Regions from separate parts of the Virgibacillus carmonensis genome, predicted to be linked through region 1. Evidence: riboswitches for the same ligand, from Rfam matches in the RefSeq annotation. Region 1 holds a riboswitch; the other holds the start of a gene.

Region 1 (11,344 bases):
ATAACAAGCTTAAGCTAATCACCCAAAACATTGTACGAAACAATGATGGATATCATAATGAGCAACACATTTACACATTCCATATGCAAAAAGAAGAAATAATGGATCACGAAATAATCTTTTCTGTACCAGAGAAACAAGGAGCTTCCCATTTTGGTGTAAGCCAGATTCAGGAAACAAATCCGAAACAAGCACATGATACTATCGTATTTTCAAAGACAACAAGTAAAGAAGTAGAGCGGGAACACAACTCGTATGTGACAGAAGAGATAGCCCAGGAGCTTATCATATATAATTTGAAAACGAAGGAAAAGGACAATATTAAATTACCAGAAGAACTGATAAATAAGGAAATCGTAACTTTCGAAGGATCAACGATTTATTTTACGGAAACAAATGAAGAGGGTGCGGAAATAACATCTTATAATATTGAGGGTAAAAAGATTATAGATGAAATCACTTTAAATCTGATCAAATCAACTAAGTTTCCTGAAGGGCCAATTCTAACAATAGATAATGAAAAGGTATATGCTATAACACGTGTTACGAATGAAAAAACGAAGTCGCGCTTAATTGTGGCAGACTTAAATTCTGGTGAGACGCTTTTTGAAGGTGAAATAACAAGAAGGAATCCTTCTACACGTACGAATGATTATGAACTTTTCTTTCACGAAATAGAGATAGAATAAATATAAAAGGAGCTTGCTTCTGCTAGTTTGCAGAAACAAGCTCATTCCCCTTTGTCTAGCGACGGCTCCTAGAAGCAGTCGCTTCCATTTTTTCTTAATTAATATACTTCGAAATTCTGACCGGTTTGAGCACCATAAACACTTTTCTTAAAAGCTAGTGCAACACGATTAGCGGGTACAGCTTGAAATCCAGGGAAATAGTCACGGAGTCTTTCCCAAGATTCCTGGACGGCATTAGGACTAACACTGTTTATGCGGATTCCTCTTGGCATTTCAATTGCAGCTGACTTAACAAAAGCTTTAACCCCGCCGTTTGCCATTGCAGCAGATGATCCTTGTAGTATCGGGTCATCCATCATAATACCAGTAGTCAATGTAAAGCAGCCATTGTCGTTCACATGGTCTAATCCCAACAGTACTAAATTTATTTGGCCTTTAAGTTTACTTAGGATTCCCTTCTCATTTTTCTCTGGGGTCAACTCTGTTATAGGACTGAATGCAGCACCACCAGCTGCATTAACGACTGCGTCAACTTTGCCAATTTGTTCGTACATGTTTTTAATACTATCTGGTGATGTAATATCAACTGATATATCTGCACCGTTTCTACCAGCGAGAATGATATCATGATCATGTTCTAATTCTTTTGTAACTTCTTTTCCAATAGTGCCACTAGCACCGATGACAAGTATTCTCATACTAAACAACCTCTTTTCTACATAATCTTATCTTGATTTATCTCATAATCAGCGTATATATTAGCAATAGGATAGATCAATTTTTTCTAATAGTGCGTGTTCAAAAAGGAGGATAAAAAGGACCGAGTCGGCTAAAGTCGCAACGTCCTCGAAAATAAAAGGCAATTTTCTTCGTGCGATGCCTTTTCAGGAAGCTTTCCTTATCCTGTTGCAACGCTGACACTAGCACGTCCTGTGCATCGAAAGTTCGAGGCAACGTAATCTCATCGTATCGGACTTACACAGGGTGTGCTGACTTCTACGTTGTCCACAGGACGTGGACGGTTTTAGTAGAAGTTCCTCTACTCCCTTAATACGTGAGGAGACGATCTAGCACGCAGGAAAAGCAGGCTAACGAAAAAATATGATGTGTCATTTTTACCGGACTTTTGAACAACCCTAATACATTATAATTTTTATCCCTGTAAATAAATCTATGTTATTAAATGAAATTTATGTTTAAAAGGAGGTATACCGAATGATTACTTCAGAACGACTGATATTAAGGGAAATGAATGTCAGCGATGCAAAATACCTCATGGAAATTTTTACGGATCCAATAGCAATGACACATTATCCATCAACAAAAAATAAAGATGAAACAATAAGATGGATTGAATGGACGCTTGAAAATTATCGGGACTATGGTGTTGGTTTATGGATTGTGGAGGATAAGCTGACGGCTGAGTTTTTAGGGCAATGTGGGATTGTGCCACAAAAGTTTGGAGACACCGTAATAATGGAAATTGGTTACCTTTTCAAACGGAGCGTGTGGGGAAATGGGTATGCAACCGAAGCTGCTTTAGCATGCAAAAAATACGGTTTTGAGGAAAAGGGGTATTCGAAATTGATCTCTTTAATTGATTTGAAGAACCAAGCATCTAGTAAGGTTGCTGAACGAATTGGAATGGAACGTGAAGATACAATTCATAGGTGGGAGAAGGACATTTATATGTATGCGTGCTACCGGTAACAGTATAAACTGGAAAAAAGGAGGATGTAAATTGGTGAAACAGTCAGTAGAGGACATGTGGGAAAAATATATGAAATTGCTTCCAGAATCAGAACGTGAAGAGAAAACATATACTTCCTGGGCATTTGGAAGTGATGCCGATATGGCAAGTAAGCTAGCAAAGCTAGTGAAAACTGGCGAGAAAACAGCTACATGTTCTTTACACATGTTGTATGAAAAAGACCAGGAAGTTTTACCGTTCGTAGGAGAAATAAACATTATTACGGATTGGGATGGTGAAGCAGAAGCAATTACAGAAACAATTGATGTGCAGGTTCTTCCGTTTAATGAAGTCAGTGCTGAATTTGCTAGAAAAGAAGGCGAAGGAGATAAATCCTATGCATACTGGTATCGTGTACATGTCGAATTCTTTTCAAACGAACTAAAGGAATATGAAAAAGAGTTTGATGAAAACATGTTAGTGGTTTGTGAAGAGTTTAAAGTGATATATAAAAAATAACAAATACAACGAAAAACAGGGTTAAAATAGTGAAAAACACTTGAAATATTCCAGGTGTTTAATTTATATTTTATTTTAAAACTAAAGCCTCATCTCTGAAGATGAAGGCTTTTTATTATAGTTTTTGCCCGTAATACTTATCCAATGAAAACCCTCTTCCGAGTATCTCTGATGCATTTATAAAAACGACAAATGAGGTGGGTTCTTCTTTTTGAAGAAGTTTTTTTAAGTGTACTGCTTCAGATTGTTCCGTGACGCATAACAGCATGGTTTTATTTTCTTTTGAATATCCGCCAACTGTACGGATTTTCGTTAAGCTTCGGTCAATTTCATTATTAATAAGTGATTGAATTTGTTCTTCCTTTTCGGTAATGATGAGGATAAGTTTTGTTGATGATGTACGCAACTGAACTCTATCGATTACTTTACTTGTTACATAAATACACATTAGTGCAAATAAAGTTAGTTCCAAACTAAATACGATGATGGAGGAGATAACCACTGCTCCATCCACAACAAGCTGGGAGTAACCACTAGATAACCCCGTGAACTTTTTAACGATTTGAGCGATTGCTGCTGTTCCACCTGTTGAACCGTTCCCTTTATATACCGTTCCAAGACCTATGCCAAGTACTATCCCCCCATATATTGCACCTAACAAAGGATTTGTTATGGTATACGGTATATCAGCGCTTAACCATATAATAAAGGGTACCCAAAATGTCCCTAATAGCGTTTTACCGCCAAAGTCATTACCAAGAATCAGCCAACCGATAATAAAGACAGGGATATTGATTAAAAATTGCGTGTATGCAGGATTCAGTTCATATAATTCAAAAAGGATGGTACTAATTCCTGATATTCCACCTGCGGCAAGCTTGGATGGCAATAAGAACATATTATAGGATAGCGCTACAAGCGTAGCCCCTACAATTATTAGTAGGTACTCTTTTAAAATCCGATTTATTTTTGGTTGATTTTTCATTACTGTGTTGTTCCTTTCTTTTCCGAGCGTTCACACATATCTATTTAGTGTAAATTTGTTTGGGGAAGCTGTCAATTTAATGAAACGTACAAAAATTCCTTCATCTAGTCTTAATCAGATGAAGGAATTTTAATCCTACCGGTTTATTGGGCAAACGGGATTGAATTTAACGCAGTAATCATACCTGATGCATCACGCCAACAATATGCAGCTGAATCTACGAGAAATCTATTTTATACGGCTAGTACAAGAGCGATGCACGAACTTATCATGTTGACGATAAGGGACCATGTGGGTTTATTAAGGAAGCTTCAATAGATAAGTATAGGGTTATGAGAACATAGATATGGGGATTCCTTAAATGGTGTTTCCATTCTTATTTTTATTAGAAAAGAAGGATTTATTATTTGTGATATCGAAATAAACTAATAGATGTTAAGTTAAAGGGGACGTCGAAATGAATCCAATTATTAATCAAATAGGAACAGTGTTTATACCAGTAAAGGACATTGAAAAGGCGAGAGATTGGTATTGTGATATTTTAGGGCTACCTGTGACAGAGGAAATTTTATTTGATCACTTATATGTTTTGCCAATGCAAGGAACCGGAGTTGTTCTAGACAGTAAAATATATCATCGTGAACGAATCTACCAAAGTCCCCCATTCCATTTCAATACATCCGACATTGAAGAGGCGTATGACTTTATGAAGGATAAGGGAGTAAAGATGGTGACGGAAATTGAACATAATCAATGGTTCAATATTAAGGATTTGGATGGCAATATTTTGATGATTTGTGAATGCTGAAAAAAGAAGCTCCCAACTAATTTGGGAGCTTTTGATGTTGTGATTCATCCTATGGAGAATGTTCAAAAAATCGCCAAATGATAAATGGCAAATCTCTTCGTTAAAAGAGGAACTTCTACTAAACCTAATTTCTAATTCGGCGACTTTTTGAACACGTATTTTTTATACTGCTTTTTTAAAACGTAAAATCAACTGGTTTCTTTTCGTTCTCTTCGTATTCTTTCATATACTTAATTCTGCGTTGTGCGGATGTTTGACTAACTTGTTCATCTGCATGGTAAGAAGAACGTACAAGCGGTCCAGATTCACAATGCTGGAATCCTTTTTTCAGTGCAATTTCCCTGAGATCAGCAAACTCGTCTGGATGATAGTATTTTTCAACATTTAGATGCTTTTTTGTTGGCTGTAAATATTGGCCAATTGTCATGATGTCAACGTTATGTGCTAAAAGATCATCCATTGCTTGTACAATTTCTTCTTTTGTTTCACCCAGTCCTAACATGATACTTGATTTAGTTGGTGTCTTTGGTGCGATTTCTTTTACCCGTTTCAATAGTTGCAGGGATCGATCATACATCGCACGGGCACGTACTTTCTTAGTCAATCGTCTTACTGTTTCGATATTATGATTAAAAATATCTGGTTCACTGTCCATTAATGTATGAAGACTTTCGTAATCTCCTTTCATATCGGAAGGCAAGATCTCAATCGTACAAGCAGGATTTGCACGGCGAATAGCACGTACTGTCTCCGCGAAAACTGCAGCACCACCATCCTCTAAGTCATCCCGAGCAACAGCGGTTACGACTGAATGCTTTAAGCCCATAATAGCTACTGATTCTGCTACGCGTTCTGGCTCTCCCCAATCAAGCTCATTTGGTAAACCGGTTTTCACTGCACAGAACCGGCAGCCTCTGGTACAAGTGTCACCTAAAATCATAAATGTAGCGGTTTTTCGCTCACTCCAGCATTCATGAATGTTTGGACAACGTGCCTCTTCACAAACGGTATTTAAATTCTTTTCTCGCATCAGCTTTTTCAATTTATTATAAGACTTGTTCGTATTAATTTTTGTTTTAAGCCATTCCGGTTTACGTATGTATTCTTCTTGTTTTGCCACCTGTCACACACTCCTCTGATGATATAAGTTCCATTCTTCCCCGGCATATTTCGTTTTTGCTAAATCATGAACTTCTTTCCATTGACTATCGGAAAGCTGAAGTGGTATAAAATCCATGTTCAGTTCGGATTGAAATCCTTTCCGAAATGCTTCTTTCAAATCATCGTATGTATGTTGCTTCTTGGTGATCTCATTTATGGTAATTGCTTTTTCAGAAAAGGCATTACGTTTTGTTTCCCTTATTTTTTCAGTTGGAAACTTGAACAAATCAAATAACATTTCTCTATTCATGCTCATTGGAATGGAACCATGCTGCAGAAGAACGCCTTGTTTTCGTGTTTGTGCATTTCCTGAGATTTTTTTGCCAGCTACAACCATTTCATAAAAGGCAGGTTTTTCAAAACAGACATCTGTTCTTTCCTGTCTTTTCTCTGGAATTGCGTAATCTGCCTGAATACCTAAATGTTTATAACCTTCTAATATACCTTTTGATAAAACAAAGTAAGCAGCGCGAATAGAGGATGGAATATATTCCTTCTTTTCCGAAACTACAATACTATAGGTTAACTCGTCGTCGTGTAATACAGCACTACCCCCGGTTAGGCGACGTACGAATTCACAGCTGTGTTTTTGTATGTTCTCGAAATCAATAGCCCTCTCTGCTTTTTGAAAATGGCCAACAGAAAGGCTAGGCTTTGACCAACCATAAAACCGTAATGTAGGGGGGATTTTTCCTTCACTATGCCAGTTAAGCAATGCCTCATCAAGCGCCATATTAACCGAAGCACTACTAAAGCCCGTATCAATAAACCCCCAAGTCTCATTCACATGTTACACCTCCAAATGTTGAGAGCAGTGGCTGGCACCGCCCAAATATTATAGAAAATAACGCGTTACTTTGGTTAACTTGCCCAAATAAAAAAACTGCATCCTTGGTGTGGGGTGCAGTTCGTTTGATGTAGTTGCTTTTGTGAAAAGTATACACCTCGACTTCACTTCCCCACGCTAGTATTATCTAGTTCGAGTAAAAGGGTCAGAACCACTGTCGTTCTTCTCAGCTGTTAAAATGCTCCCCTAGTGCTATTGATTAATATGTAGTTTTTCTATGTATATCTTAACGGGTTAAGAAGGTAATGTAAAGACTACAGGATACAAAAAACCTAACATATATACCTATCAAATTTGTCGCATTTTGCTACTTTTTTCCTGTTAAAGGTGAGAGTGTGGTGCTTTGTAACCGTTTTCATGAAAGTTGGAAATAAATCTATGAAACTATTAATTAATTTGCTAAGGTTTAGGTATACGGCCGTATGTATAGTAATAAGCGTGCAAATCAAATAGTATAATAGGGAAAGGTGATGTATTTTGAAAAAGGGAAATCTGAAGAAAACGATGACTGGAACAGCCTTAGCGTTAAGTTTAACTTTAACTGGTTTTGCAGGTACTGCCGGGGCTGCCGAGACTGGCGATAAGGCTCTTGAGGAAATGAAGGCGATGACAAAGTCGAATTTCGATGTAGTTTGGAATAAGGACAAAAATGTGCCAACTTTTGTTTCAGGAACGTTATCTGGAAAACCTGTAAAAGGTGTCGGCCAAGTAAAGCAATATCTAAAAGATAATAAAGAGCTTTACAAGTTAGACCCCAACTCTGACCTTACATTTGTAGAGAAGTCGAAAGATGATCTTGGAATGACGCATTACGAGTTTGTGCAATCTGTTGATGGCGTTCCGGTTTACGGTGCAAGGTTTACAGTCCATACGAATGAAAAGGACATCGTTTCTGCTGTTACGGGTGAGGTTCATCCTGAGGTTGCTAAAGAAATGGACACTAACATGAAAGCAGACCTGTCAAAAAATGCTGCGATTGAACATGCATGGAAATCGATTGATTTGACTAAAAAAGAAACCAAAGCAAAGAAGGAAGACAAGGAAGCTTTAAAAGAAGCTAGTAAACTGTCAAATTCAAGCGTGAAAAATACAGCGGAAAAAGCAGAATTAGTAGTTTATTCGAAAGATGGTGCTAATAAACTAGCTTATCATGTGGAACTTCAATTCATTTACCCTGAACCTGGAAATTGGCAGATTTTTATCGATGCAAAAGATGGTTCAGTAGTTGATTCGTACAATGCAGTGACAGATGCTGGTGCGGCTGATGGTTATGGGTATGGTGTACTTGGTGATTATAAAGAATTAGATACTTATTTATCAAACGGAACTTATTTCCTATATAATGTAACTAATCCAATGAGCGGTGTCATTGAAACATTTACAGCGAACAACGGGACAAGTTTACCTGGCTATCGTTCAGCTGACAGCAATAATGCTTATACTGGCAATTCACAAGGAGCAGACGTAGATGCTCATGCTTATGCAGATGAAGTATATGACTACTTTTACGATACTTTCGGTCGAAATAGCTTTGATGGAAACGGGTCTACCATAAGGTCAACAGTACACTATGGTTCCAACTACAACAACGCATTTTGGAATGGGCAACAAATGGTATACGGTGACGGCGACGGATCTACATTTGCACCACTTTCAGGGGCACTTGATATCGTGGCACATGAGTTAACTCATGCAGTCACCGACTATTCAGCAGATCTTGTTTATCAAGACCAGCCTGGCGCACTAAATGAGTCGATGTCAGATGTGTTTTCCGTGTTTGTCGAAAGAGAAGACTATCTACTAGGAGAAGATGTTTATACACCTGGAAGATCGGGTGATGCACTAAGAAGTCTTTCCAACCCACCAGCTTACGGGCAGCCTGGTCATATGAGAGATTACGTTTATACGAATGCTGACAATGGCGGTGTTCACACGAACAGTGGAATACCGAATAAGGCTGGATACAACACGATCACCAGCATAGGTGTATCAAAATCCGAGAACATTTACTATCGTGCACTCACTGTTTACTTAGGACCATACAGTAACTTCAGCGACACACGTGCAGCATTACTTCAATCTGCAGCTGACTTCTACGGCTATGGTTCAGAATACAATGCCGTGTCGAATGCTTGGAATAATGTAGGTGTATATTAGGAAGAATGTTTAATATGAAATAATGCTGACCAACGGTCGGCATTATTTCGCTTAAAATGAGCTAAAGGAGATGTGCTAATGCCCTTTATTCGACTGTCGTTATTTTTAATTCTGATAACGGTATTAGTTGCTTGCAACCAACAGGAGCAGACTAACGAAGCAAGTGACAAATCTAACGAGAACCAGGGAAACATAAACGAGAACGGTGATTCCTCTGTCAGTAGTGGAGGCATTGTTGCAGGTGAATTAGAGGCGACACTCCAGGTTGAAGGAGACCATGCAATTTTTAAGATAAAAAATCAAACAGGGCAGGTAAAGGAACTAATCTTAGCAGGAAAAACATCGTATGAATACGTCATTATCAATGAAGACGGGGAAACAGTCTTTCAAAAATCACAAAGCAAAGCCCAGTACGAGCAGAAACATCCAATCACATTAAAACAAGCGGAAGAGGTCGAATTTGAACTGCATATACCGAAAAAATTGCAAGAGGGTAGGTATTCCTTAACAGCTATATTGCATACTGACCCCGTTTTGAAGGCGAAAACGACATTTGCGATTGAAAAAAATTAAAAGCCAGTTTTCTGCACCTATTTGCAGGCTGGCTTTTTCTTTTTTTGATACATAAAATTTTTTTGCGTTATACTAAAAGAAATATTAGTTTGGGGGGAGGCCTACAATGATTACGTATCCAATTTTACAAAAGGGCGGAACAGTAGGAGTTACTGCACCGTCGTCGGGTGTGGAACCTGAGTTGCATGACATGTTTAAACAGGCAGTTAGTCGAAGCGAGGAAAAAGGATATCCAGTAATCTGCGGAGAAACCGTGTGGACACAAGAAAAGGCAAAAGCAGCTCCCGCTGAAATAAGAGCAAAAGAATTCAATCGGATGATGCAGGACGAAAAAATTGATATTATCATCCCTCCTTGGGGCGGGGAACTTCTAATTGAGGTAATCGACAAGTTGGATTTTGATTCCTTTCAGAAAAAATGGGTACTAGGATATTCGGATACAAGTGTTTTGCTACTTGCTACTACATTAAAAACTGGAATGGCGACAGCGCATGGTACTAATTTTGTAGATCTACGTGGCGAATATTCTGATACGACAACGGCCATGTGGGAGGAAGTATTGGCTACGAAAGAAGGAGAGTCGATCATCCAATATTCATCTGATAAGTTTCAAAAATCATGGGATCATGAGCACCTATCCCCTGAAGTATTCCATTTAACCGAGCAAACTACGTTGAAAACTTTATCAGGTGAAAACACCAGACTAAAAGGTAGATTGCTGGGCGGATGTATTGATGTAATTAGACATTTGATAGGTACACCTTATGGGAACATTCATGAATTTCAGAAAGAATCTATCCATAATGAGCCAATCCTATGGTATTTTGAAAACTGTAATTTAGCGACAACTGCCTTACGGAGAACACTTGTCCAAATGAAGTTAGCGGGCTGGTTTGATAATTGTTCGGGCATCATGTTCGGTAGAAGTAGTGCGAATGATTCAGTGGAGAACTATGATATAGAGGATGTATATAATGATTTAGAACAAGACTTAAAGTTACCAATTGTATATGACATTGATTGTGGTCATGTTCCACCACAAATGACACTTATTAATGGTGCCTATGCTGAAGTCGAAGTCCAGAATGGAAAAGGCGAAATAGAACAGTGGTTTAACTAAAGAAGCTGTCTTCTAAAAGATTGTTGTGCCACAAAATCACTAAACTACGATATTGTGGCAACGCCCGATTCCGCTTCGGGTAGTCGCTTTCCGCGGGCAACGCTTCAGCTTCCTCGGAAGCAAAAACCGCTTCCTTGAAAAAGAAAAACACTTTTTCTGCGTGCGATGCCTTTTCAGTGAAGCTTTCCTTGTCTTACGGGATCTTCAGCTGTTGCTTTTCTAAGCAGGAGTCGACTGTCCGAAGCGAAAGTCAAACGCCATGCTAGCGAAGGAAATACACGAAGACTCCAGCGGGAAAAGCGAAGACGACGAGACCCCACAGTGAGCGTTCTTTGCTACGTCTAGCTGCGGCTCCTAGCGCCTAGCAAATAGTTAGTCAGGATGAACGTAGGGGAAAGGCACCCTGCTGTTCACCTGCCTATCTATTTGTACGCCGCTGGGCAGTCGCTTCCGCTTTTCGAAAGAGCGAGGAGGCTCAGCGCAGCCCTAAGGTGCGCGTAGTGTATTTCCGGAGCGGTATGTTATGACACAATTTCGTAAGGATTAAGTAGCAACAAAACTTACGAAAAGAGCCAAATAAAAAACTGTCTTCAAAAGGCACGGAATGACAGGATAGAAAATTACTGGAATGCTAAAGTTGGATTAGAAAGGAGAGGATGAGGTGGAAGGTCTTCAAAGAATGGCTGATGGTATCGATTTTATTGAAAAAAATCTGGGGTACGATTTCAAAATTGAAGAAGTAGCAAACGTAGCATGCATGTCTAAATTTCATTTTCAACGAATGTTTAGCATGCT
Region 2 (7,185 bases), on a different contig from region 1:
CTGCATACCGCCAATAATTATCTTTTTTCCATATAGTATCCATTCCTATATTGCGGGCAGCAAGGATGTCATTTTCAGGGTGATCGCCTACAAAGATACTTTCATCCGAATGGACATTCAGTTTTTTTAAAGCCTTTTGAAAAATTAACGGTTCAGGCTTTTTGATACCTTCCCATTCAGATACAAGGATAGTATCAAAATACTTTTCAATACCAAGAGCTTTTATATTGTTTATTTGAAATTGACCTTTACCATTTGTAATCATCCCTAAGTAAATGGAGTTAGCTTTCAACTCTTCCAGCATCCAGATAAGATTCGGAAAGGCTATACAGCTATGCTTAAACTCATTCACATAATCATCTAAAAGGCTTTCCCATGTTGGCATTATATTAAATTCCTGCACCATTTGCTGATAGACTTTATCCTTCCAAACATACCCCCGGTTATCTAATTCCATAAATCTTGTAGTATATGCATCTTTTGAAATGTGATTTAAATTATGCTTCATCCGCTCATATTGCATACGTATGAAATGCTTAACAGATTCATCACGGTCTAACAACGTTCCGTCTAAATCAAAAAGAACGGCCATAACCATTGCTTGCACCTACCTCTTCTCCACAATCAATACCTTCAAATAGTTACCTTGTGGGAAGCTTGAAAGTGTTTTAAAATCGGACGGCAAAGAGAATTCCTCTAGAACTTTATAGTTCGTGCTCGTTTCTTTAAATGCTTTATCAATAAATCCTTTGAACTTTCGCATGCCGAATGACGCATTATTAGTCGATGCAACAATGACGCCATTTTTTTCAGTAATAGCAATGGTATCTTTGATAAGCGCTGGATAGTCCTTAGCCGTACTAAACGTGTGTTTTTTTGAGCGGGCAAAGCTAGGTGGATCAAGGATAACTAGATCGAATTTCAATTCTTTCCGCTTCGCATATTTAAAATACTCAAAGACATCCATTACCTTAATATCCTGCTGTTCGTAATCGATTCCATTAACACTAAATTGCTCAATTGTCTTATTTTTGCTACGTTTTGCAAGATCTACATTGGATGTTTTTAATGCTCCACCTAGTACTGCTGCTACGGAAAAGGCACCTGTATACGAAAAGGTGTTCAACACATTCTTCCCTTTGGAATACTTATCCCGGATCGCTTTTCTTACCTGCCTTTGATCTAGAAAAATTCCAACCATTGCACCATCATTCAAATATACCGCATAGTTCATCCCGTTTTCCTTCACGATAATTGGAAATTCACCACGTGTCCCTTTTACAAAATCATCATCGTCAATATATTGGCCCTTCGTATCAAAACGTTTCTTTTCATATATAGCTTTGTAATCGCAAAGCTCATCAATGGCACGGGTCACTTCATCTTTGAATGTATAAATGCCCGCACTATACCAATTAATCAAATAATAACCAGCGAAATAGTCAATGGTAAAACCGCCAACACCGTCGCCTTCACCATTAAATAAACGAAATGCAGTAGTTTCGATATTTTTATAGAAAGATTGTCTAGCATTGAGTGCAACTTCTAATCTTGACTTAAGAAATGGAAAATCAATCGCTTCAGCTTTGTTGTGCGTCAACACCCAACCTAAACCTTTATTCTGCTTTCCATAGTAGCCTTTTGCGATAAATTGGTGGTTTTGATCTACCAGATGAACAACGCTTCCCTCTTCTTTGAGCGCACTTGGGTTCATAATGGTGTCCTTACTAATCAAAGGATAGCCTTTTTTATACTCTGCTATATAGTTAGACTTAACGTTTAATTCAATTACTGTTGTCATATTTTCATCCTATCAACTGTTTCCCTTATTATCGCATGCTAAAGTGAAATGGCAAAATACATTGGTTTATTCCGCTTCTAAACCAAGTGTTTCCTTAGCCATAGCTTCATATTCTAGTGTTATAAATTAAAAATCCTTTATTGTATTACTTACACATTGCTCAAATTTTTCAGCATCAGCGATTTTACATTCTACTAGTAAATTTAGTTCCGTCCGTATAAGGAATTAACAATACACACTGAACATAATCATTAAAAATATGTTCACTAATCAATTGTGTTACAGCATCAATCCCAATTTTATTTCTCTACAACTTCCTAATAGTAAAGTTATCTCCCAAAACAGCCCAGTTTTCTGGGAACGGTTGACCTAATACCCAATAACTAACACCCCTTAAGTTATAGTCCTTTACTGTATCGTATTTGGCCTGCACACTTCTGGCATCTTCAAACCAAACTTCGTGTTCCTGACCATTTTCATCTACATATTGAAAAAATGGTGCTTGATAGGTCTCATTATATTGGATCTCCACACCATACTCAGCTGCTAGTTGAACCGCTGCTTTTGGACTAATGGTTCGAGCAGTAGTTCCTTCCTGCCAGGGAATTTCCCAATCTCTTCCGTACAATGGGACTCCCATCATAATTTTATCACGGGGAATAACTGTTACTGCAAAATCCAACACGTCACGAACTTCGTTAATTGGTGCAATAGCCCACGGTTCTCCTCCAGCCCATCCCCACTCGTAAGTCATAACAACTACAAAATCAACAATCTCCCCATGAGCAGCATAGTCGTGTGCTTCATATAGCAACCCTTCTTGTTCCGCGCTCTCCTTTGGTGCTAATGCTGTGGAAACAATTAGCCCCTCCGGATGAAAACGGGCAACAAGTCGCCGCAGGAAATTATTATAATTCTCCCGATCTTCTGGGTAGACATATTCAAAGTCAATATTTATGCCGGTATAGCCTTTCGCTCTTATTTTTTCCAAAATGTTGGTAATTAAGGTTTCTTGTAACTGAGGATTTCTTAGAATTGTTGCTGCTAGATCCGAACTAAACTCCCCACCTGTAAAGTTGGTTAAAACAAGGAGTGGCGCTACATTAGTCGCTCTTGCTGCTTCTAGTACAGCAGCCTCCTGCATTTCAGTAATCGTTCCATCGGCTTGCACACTATACATGAACGGGGAAATATACGTAAAATTACTGCCTAATGCTAATACCTCCCGTCTTGCCTGCTCATTCGTTTGTGTTATATATGAATTCACTTCAATTATAGGTTTAATTGTAGACGGTATTCTTAAACGCTGGCCTGGATAGATGTATGATGAATTTGTTATATTATTTGCATCAATGATTTGATTTACAGGCACACCATATTGTTGAGCGATTCCCCACAAAAATTCACCCACTTGGACGACATGGATGGAATATGGAATCTCAAGCAATTCACCAACGTAAATGAGTGTTGGATTCGTAATATTGTTAGCCTGAGCAAGCTCATTAACGGTTACACCATACCTTTGTGCAATTGCCCATAAAGTATCACCTGGTGTAACTACATATTCTTGATTTGGATTTGGAATGACCAGTGACTGCCCGACAACGAGCACATCAGGGTTATCCAGCTGATTGACTAATATTATTTGATTAATATCGTTACCATATCGCTGTGCTATTCTCCACAAAGTTTCTCCACGTTGCACTACATGTATTTCCATTTACTCTCCTCCAATTTCCATTCTATCTGTCATGATATTCAAGAAGAGCCTATTTTGTTAAAAATGGGTGGGGAGAGGGGGGAATTTATGGTTCATAATGCTAGAGTCACTACCCGCCACTATCGATCTTTCGGTGGCATTGATTTAGGGCTTGATGGAATTACAACCTAATGTACTAACTATGCTCAAAAAAAAAGATGCCCTCTTTGTAGGAAGACATCTCACGAAATTCTCTATTAAACTCATACTTTCATATAATCTCCAACCGGCCATACTTCGCTGGTAAATGCCATTTCCCAGAAGGACAACTCTAATTGACAGCTTTTACGAAATGCCATTTTCATTTTTTCCTGTTCGGTTGGGCTTGCCACAGCAGCTAAATGATCTAACATGTTACGCATTTCCATGGTAATAGTCGCTACCTGCTCATCAGCATAAAATGAGATCCATGGATAAAATGGATGATCTTCATCGGGCTGATACGTTTTCATTAATTCCTGTCCAATTTCTAAATATGTCCACGGACATGGCAAAAGCGCTGCTATGACTTCACCCAGGCTTCCCATATGCGCATGGTACATCATATGTTTCACATAATGATCGGCTGTTGGTGGTAATGGGTATCCCTGTAGTTCCGCGTATCCAACACCGATTTGTTCGCAAAAATTATTGTGTGGATGAATTTCACTATTCAACACAAAGTCAATTTGATTATTAAAAAAACTAATATTTTCGCGAGTAGTTGCTTTTGATATTGCTATCCCATAAATATACATAAATGCATTCAGATATTCATAATCTGCCTTTATATAATGAGCCAGCGCTTCTTTTGGAACACTACCTTTGCCAATGCCCTGCACAAAAGAGTGATTAAAAATTGCCTCGTATACATCTTGGTTTTCCTTGCGTAATGTTTCAGTAAATGTCATTGAATTTGCCTCCCCTGAATTTGTTTGGAAGCTAACTAGAAGAATCAAAGTAGATAAATAGAGGAGTCCGTCCTCACTACTTCCCTTCGCTGGTATTAACCAGATCAGGTTCAAAGGGATAAAGGTCAATCCTTATCTCAGCATGTTGCACCCCTAGTAGTTCCTAATAGGATGTTCAAAAAGTCACCAAATGATAAATGGCGACTTTTTGAACACGCACTAATTACTATATGTTTTGTAATGGACTTGCTTGTTTAACACGAATCACAACTAAGTAACCGATAATCGCTCCTGAAATACTGCTCACTAAAAATGATGGCAAAAAGACAAAGGCACCAAGTGAACTGCCCATTAGTAGATTTGCATATGGTACTGAAAATAACGATCCAATTATTCCCGTTCCGACTACTTCGCCAACTACAGCTAGCATTTTACGACCAAATTTTTTATACAAATACCCAGCTAAAAACGCACCAATCATCCCACCTGGAAAAGCGAGTAACGTTCCAAGTCCAAGCATGTTACGCATTAACCCTGTCATAAACGCAATCACTACTGCTGGGCCAGGCCCCAGTGTTATCGCTGCCATCACATTTACCGCATGCTGGACAGGGTATGCTTTTGCGATCCCAGCCGGAAACCAAAGTAATTGCGATCCTATAACGCCGATTGCGATAAAAACTGCCATTGTGGTCAAAACTCTTGTGCGATACATCATTAGCCTCCTTTTCGAATTTTCTAGTCCAACCACCTCCTTAATTTTTACTATTTACCTCTGCTAATCTAGTAGCTACCTCTAATTCATAAGCCGCTTCTTTACAACTTCCCGCCTGACTAATTGCTGAAATAATCGATATACCCGACGCTCCAGATTTCATGATATCCCCTGCATTTTCCCTTTTAATCCCACCAATTGCTACAATTGGAATAGTTATTCTTTCACTGACTTCCACTACTCTTTTTATCCCTATTGGATCGAGTGCATCCGCTTTGGTAGATGTTATGAAAATAGGTCCAATTCCAAGATAATCAGCACCTTGTTGCTCGGCAAGGACTGCTTCTTCGACAGTTGACACTGATACACCAACAGACATATAGTTTGGAAGTCTTTCTTTTACGTTAATCAACGATTCATCTTTTTGACCAATGTGGACACCGTCAGCATGAAGCTTAATGGCCAAGGCAATATCATCATTCACAATGAACGGAACATTATTATTCAGACAAATATTACGAAGTTCAATCCCTAACTTATACTTTTCAACACCCGTTTTGGCGGCAAGCCCCTTTTCCCGATACTGAAAAATTGTAATACCCCCATCAATTGCTTGTTGTAGAACATATGCAGGATCCTCTATTGTATTTGTGCTACCCATAATAAAATATAAGCGAAGACTTTTTTTATCTACCATCTGCTTTATTCTCCTTTTAAAGTGAGCTCGCGAAGACTTGCCTTTGCCTTAACCTTTTCTTCAGTTAAGGTATACAATTCATCCAATAAGGATGGTAAAAACGTTCCCGGACCCTTACAGTGCTCCATTGCTAACTCTGCTGCTACACCATAACTACACACTGCTTGCACAGACGCATCATAGAAATCTCTACTTACACTAAGAAATGCACCAACAATTGCCGTTAATAAACACCCGGTTCCTGTAACATTTGGAAGCATTGCTACCCCGTTTGTGCATTGCGTATACTTATACCCGTCAGTGATGGTATCGACTTTTCCTGTTGCAACAACTACCGCCTTATATTTTCCAGCAACATGTGTGGCTGCTTCAGGGTCAATTTCATCTACTAAGGTATCAGCACCTTTTATTTCGGCATCCAACCCTGCTAGTAAAGCTATTTCTCCAGCATTACCACGGATAACTGACACATCAACTTTGGATAAAATTTGTTTGATTGCACTCGTACGAAAAGATGTCGCACCAATTGCTACTGGATCTAAACTAACTGGTATGCCTTTTTTATTGGCCGCTTTTCCTGCAAAAATCATCGCATTAACCTGATCTTGTGTACATGTGCCAATATTTAATACGAGCGCATCCGCATGTGATGCCATTTCAGCCGCTTCTTCAGGGGCATTTGCCATAGCAGGTGAAGCGCCTAACGCCAATAATCCATTCGCTGAAAAATTAGCAACAACCGTGTTCGTGATATTATGAATTAGCGGTTTTTGATTTTTGATCTGTGTAAGATAGTTCATTGAAAAATCCTCCTATTCCTTTCTGGCAATCCTTGTAAACGATGACCCCAATGGTTTGTTGGACCATTTCCTTTTCCAAGTTTTAAGCTAAAGCGAATAGCATCTGTGATAAATAATTTCGCTGTCTTCACTGCATCATAAACAGAATTCCCTTTTGCGAGTTCAGCCGCGATGACCGCGGAATACGTACACCCTGTTCCATGTGTATGTTTGGTATCTATTCGCGCAGTGGGAAACCTGTGTATGTCAGCACCGTCATATAAAACATCAACCGCTTCTTCGCTAAAATGATGACCACCCTTCACAACCGCCGCATTCGCACCAAGCTCATGAACAATACGCCGCGCTGCATCTTCAGCATCTGCTACGGACTTGATAGATTCAGAGAGTAACACTTCTGCCTCTGGTACATTTGGCGTAGCAACTGTTGCAAGTGGTAATAGCCGTTCAATCATTGTTTGTTTCGAATTGACGTCCATCAGATGGTCACCACTTTTTGCAACCATTACAGGGTCAATCACAT

What was found. Region 1 has a riboswitch for thiamine pyrophosphate ahead of AC3G7N_RS13235 (lipoate--protein ligase family protein). Riboswitches for the same ligand answer to the same signal wherever they lie in the genome.
Region 2: it holds a riboswitch for thiamine pyrophosphate, as region 1 does, so the genes downstream of both, tenA (thiaminase II) here and AC3G7N_RS13235 (lipoate--protein ligase family protein) in region 1, are expected to answer to the same signal.

Annotation. Positions count from the first base shown of each region.
Region 1 is NZ_JBYQFJ010000016.1:37,002-48,345, reverse strand. It holds gene AC3G7N_RS13275 (hypothetical protein) at 1-689, shown strand, start outside; gene AC3G7N_RS13270 (short chain dehydrogenase) at 788-1,387, opposite strand; gene AC3G7N_RS13265 (GNAT family N-acetyltransferase) at 1,905-2,399, shown strand; gene AC3G7N_RS13260 (ASCH domain-containing protein) at 2,434-2,898, shown strand; gene AC3G7N_RS13255 (YitT family protein) at 3,014-3,883, opposite strand; partial or broken gene AC3G7N_RS13250 (ATP-binding domain-containing protein) at 4,016-4,201, shown strand; gene AC3G7N_RS13245 (VOC family protein) at 4,341-4,691, shown strand; gene lipA (lipoyl synthase) at 4,867-5,811, opposite strand; gene AC3G7N_RS13235 (lipoate--protein ligase family protein) at 5,815-6,639, opposite strand; TPP riboswitch at 6,792-6,897, opposite strand; gene AC3G7N_RS13230 (M4 family metallopeptidase) at 7,192-8,856, shown strand; gene AC3G7N_RS13225 (BsuPI-related putative proteinase inhibitor) at 8,935-9,429, shown strand; gene AC3G7N_RS13220 (S66 family peptidase) at 9,536-10,549, shown strand; gene AC3G7N_RS13215 (AraC family transcriptional regulator) at 11,211-11,344, shown strand, end outside.
Region 2 is NZ_JBYQFJ010000049.1:6,585-13,769, reverse strand. It holds gene AC3G7N_RS19680 (HAD family hydrolase) at 1-598, opposite strand, end outside; gene AC3G7N_RS19675 (class I SAM-dependent rRNA methyltransferase) at 608-1,801, opposite strand; gene AC3G7N_RS19670 (LysM peptidoglycan-binding domain-containing protein) at 2,109-3,521, opposite strand; gene AC3G7N_RS19665 (hypothetical protein) at 3,510-3,692, shown strand; gene tenA (thiaminase II) at 3,764-4,450, opposite strand; TPP riboswitch at 4,515-4,615, opposite strand; gene thiW (energy coupling factor transporter S component ThiW) at 4,677-5,165, opposite strand; gene thiE (thiamine phosphate synthase) at 5,206-5,862, opposite strand; gene thiM (hydroxyethylthiazole kinase) at 5,868-6,662, opposite strand; gene thiD (bifunctional hydroxymethylpyrimidine kinase/phosphomethylpyrimidine kinase) at 6,659-7,185, opposite strand, start outside.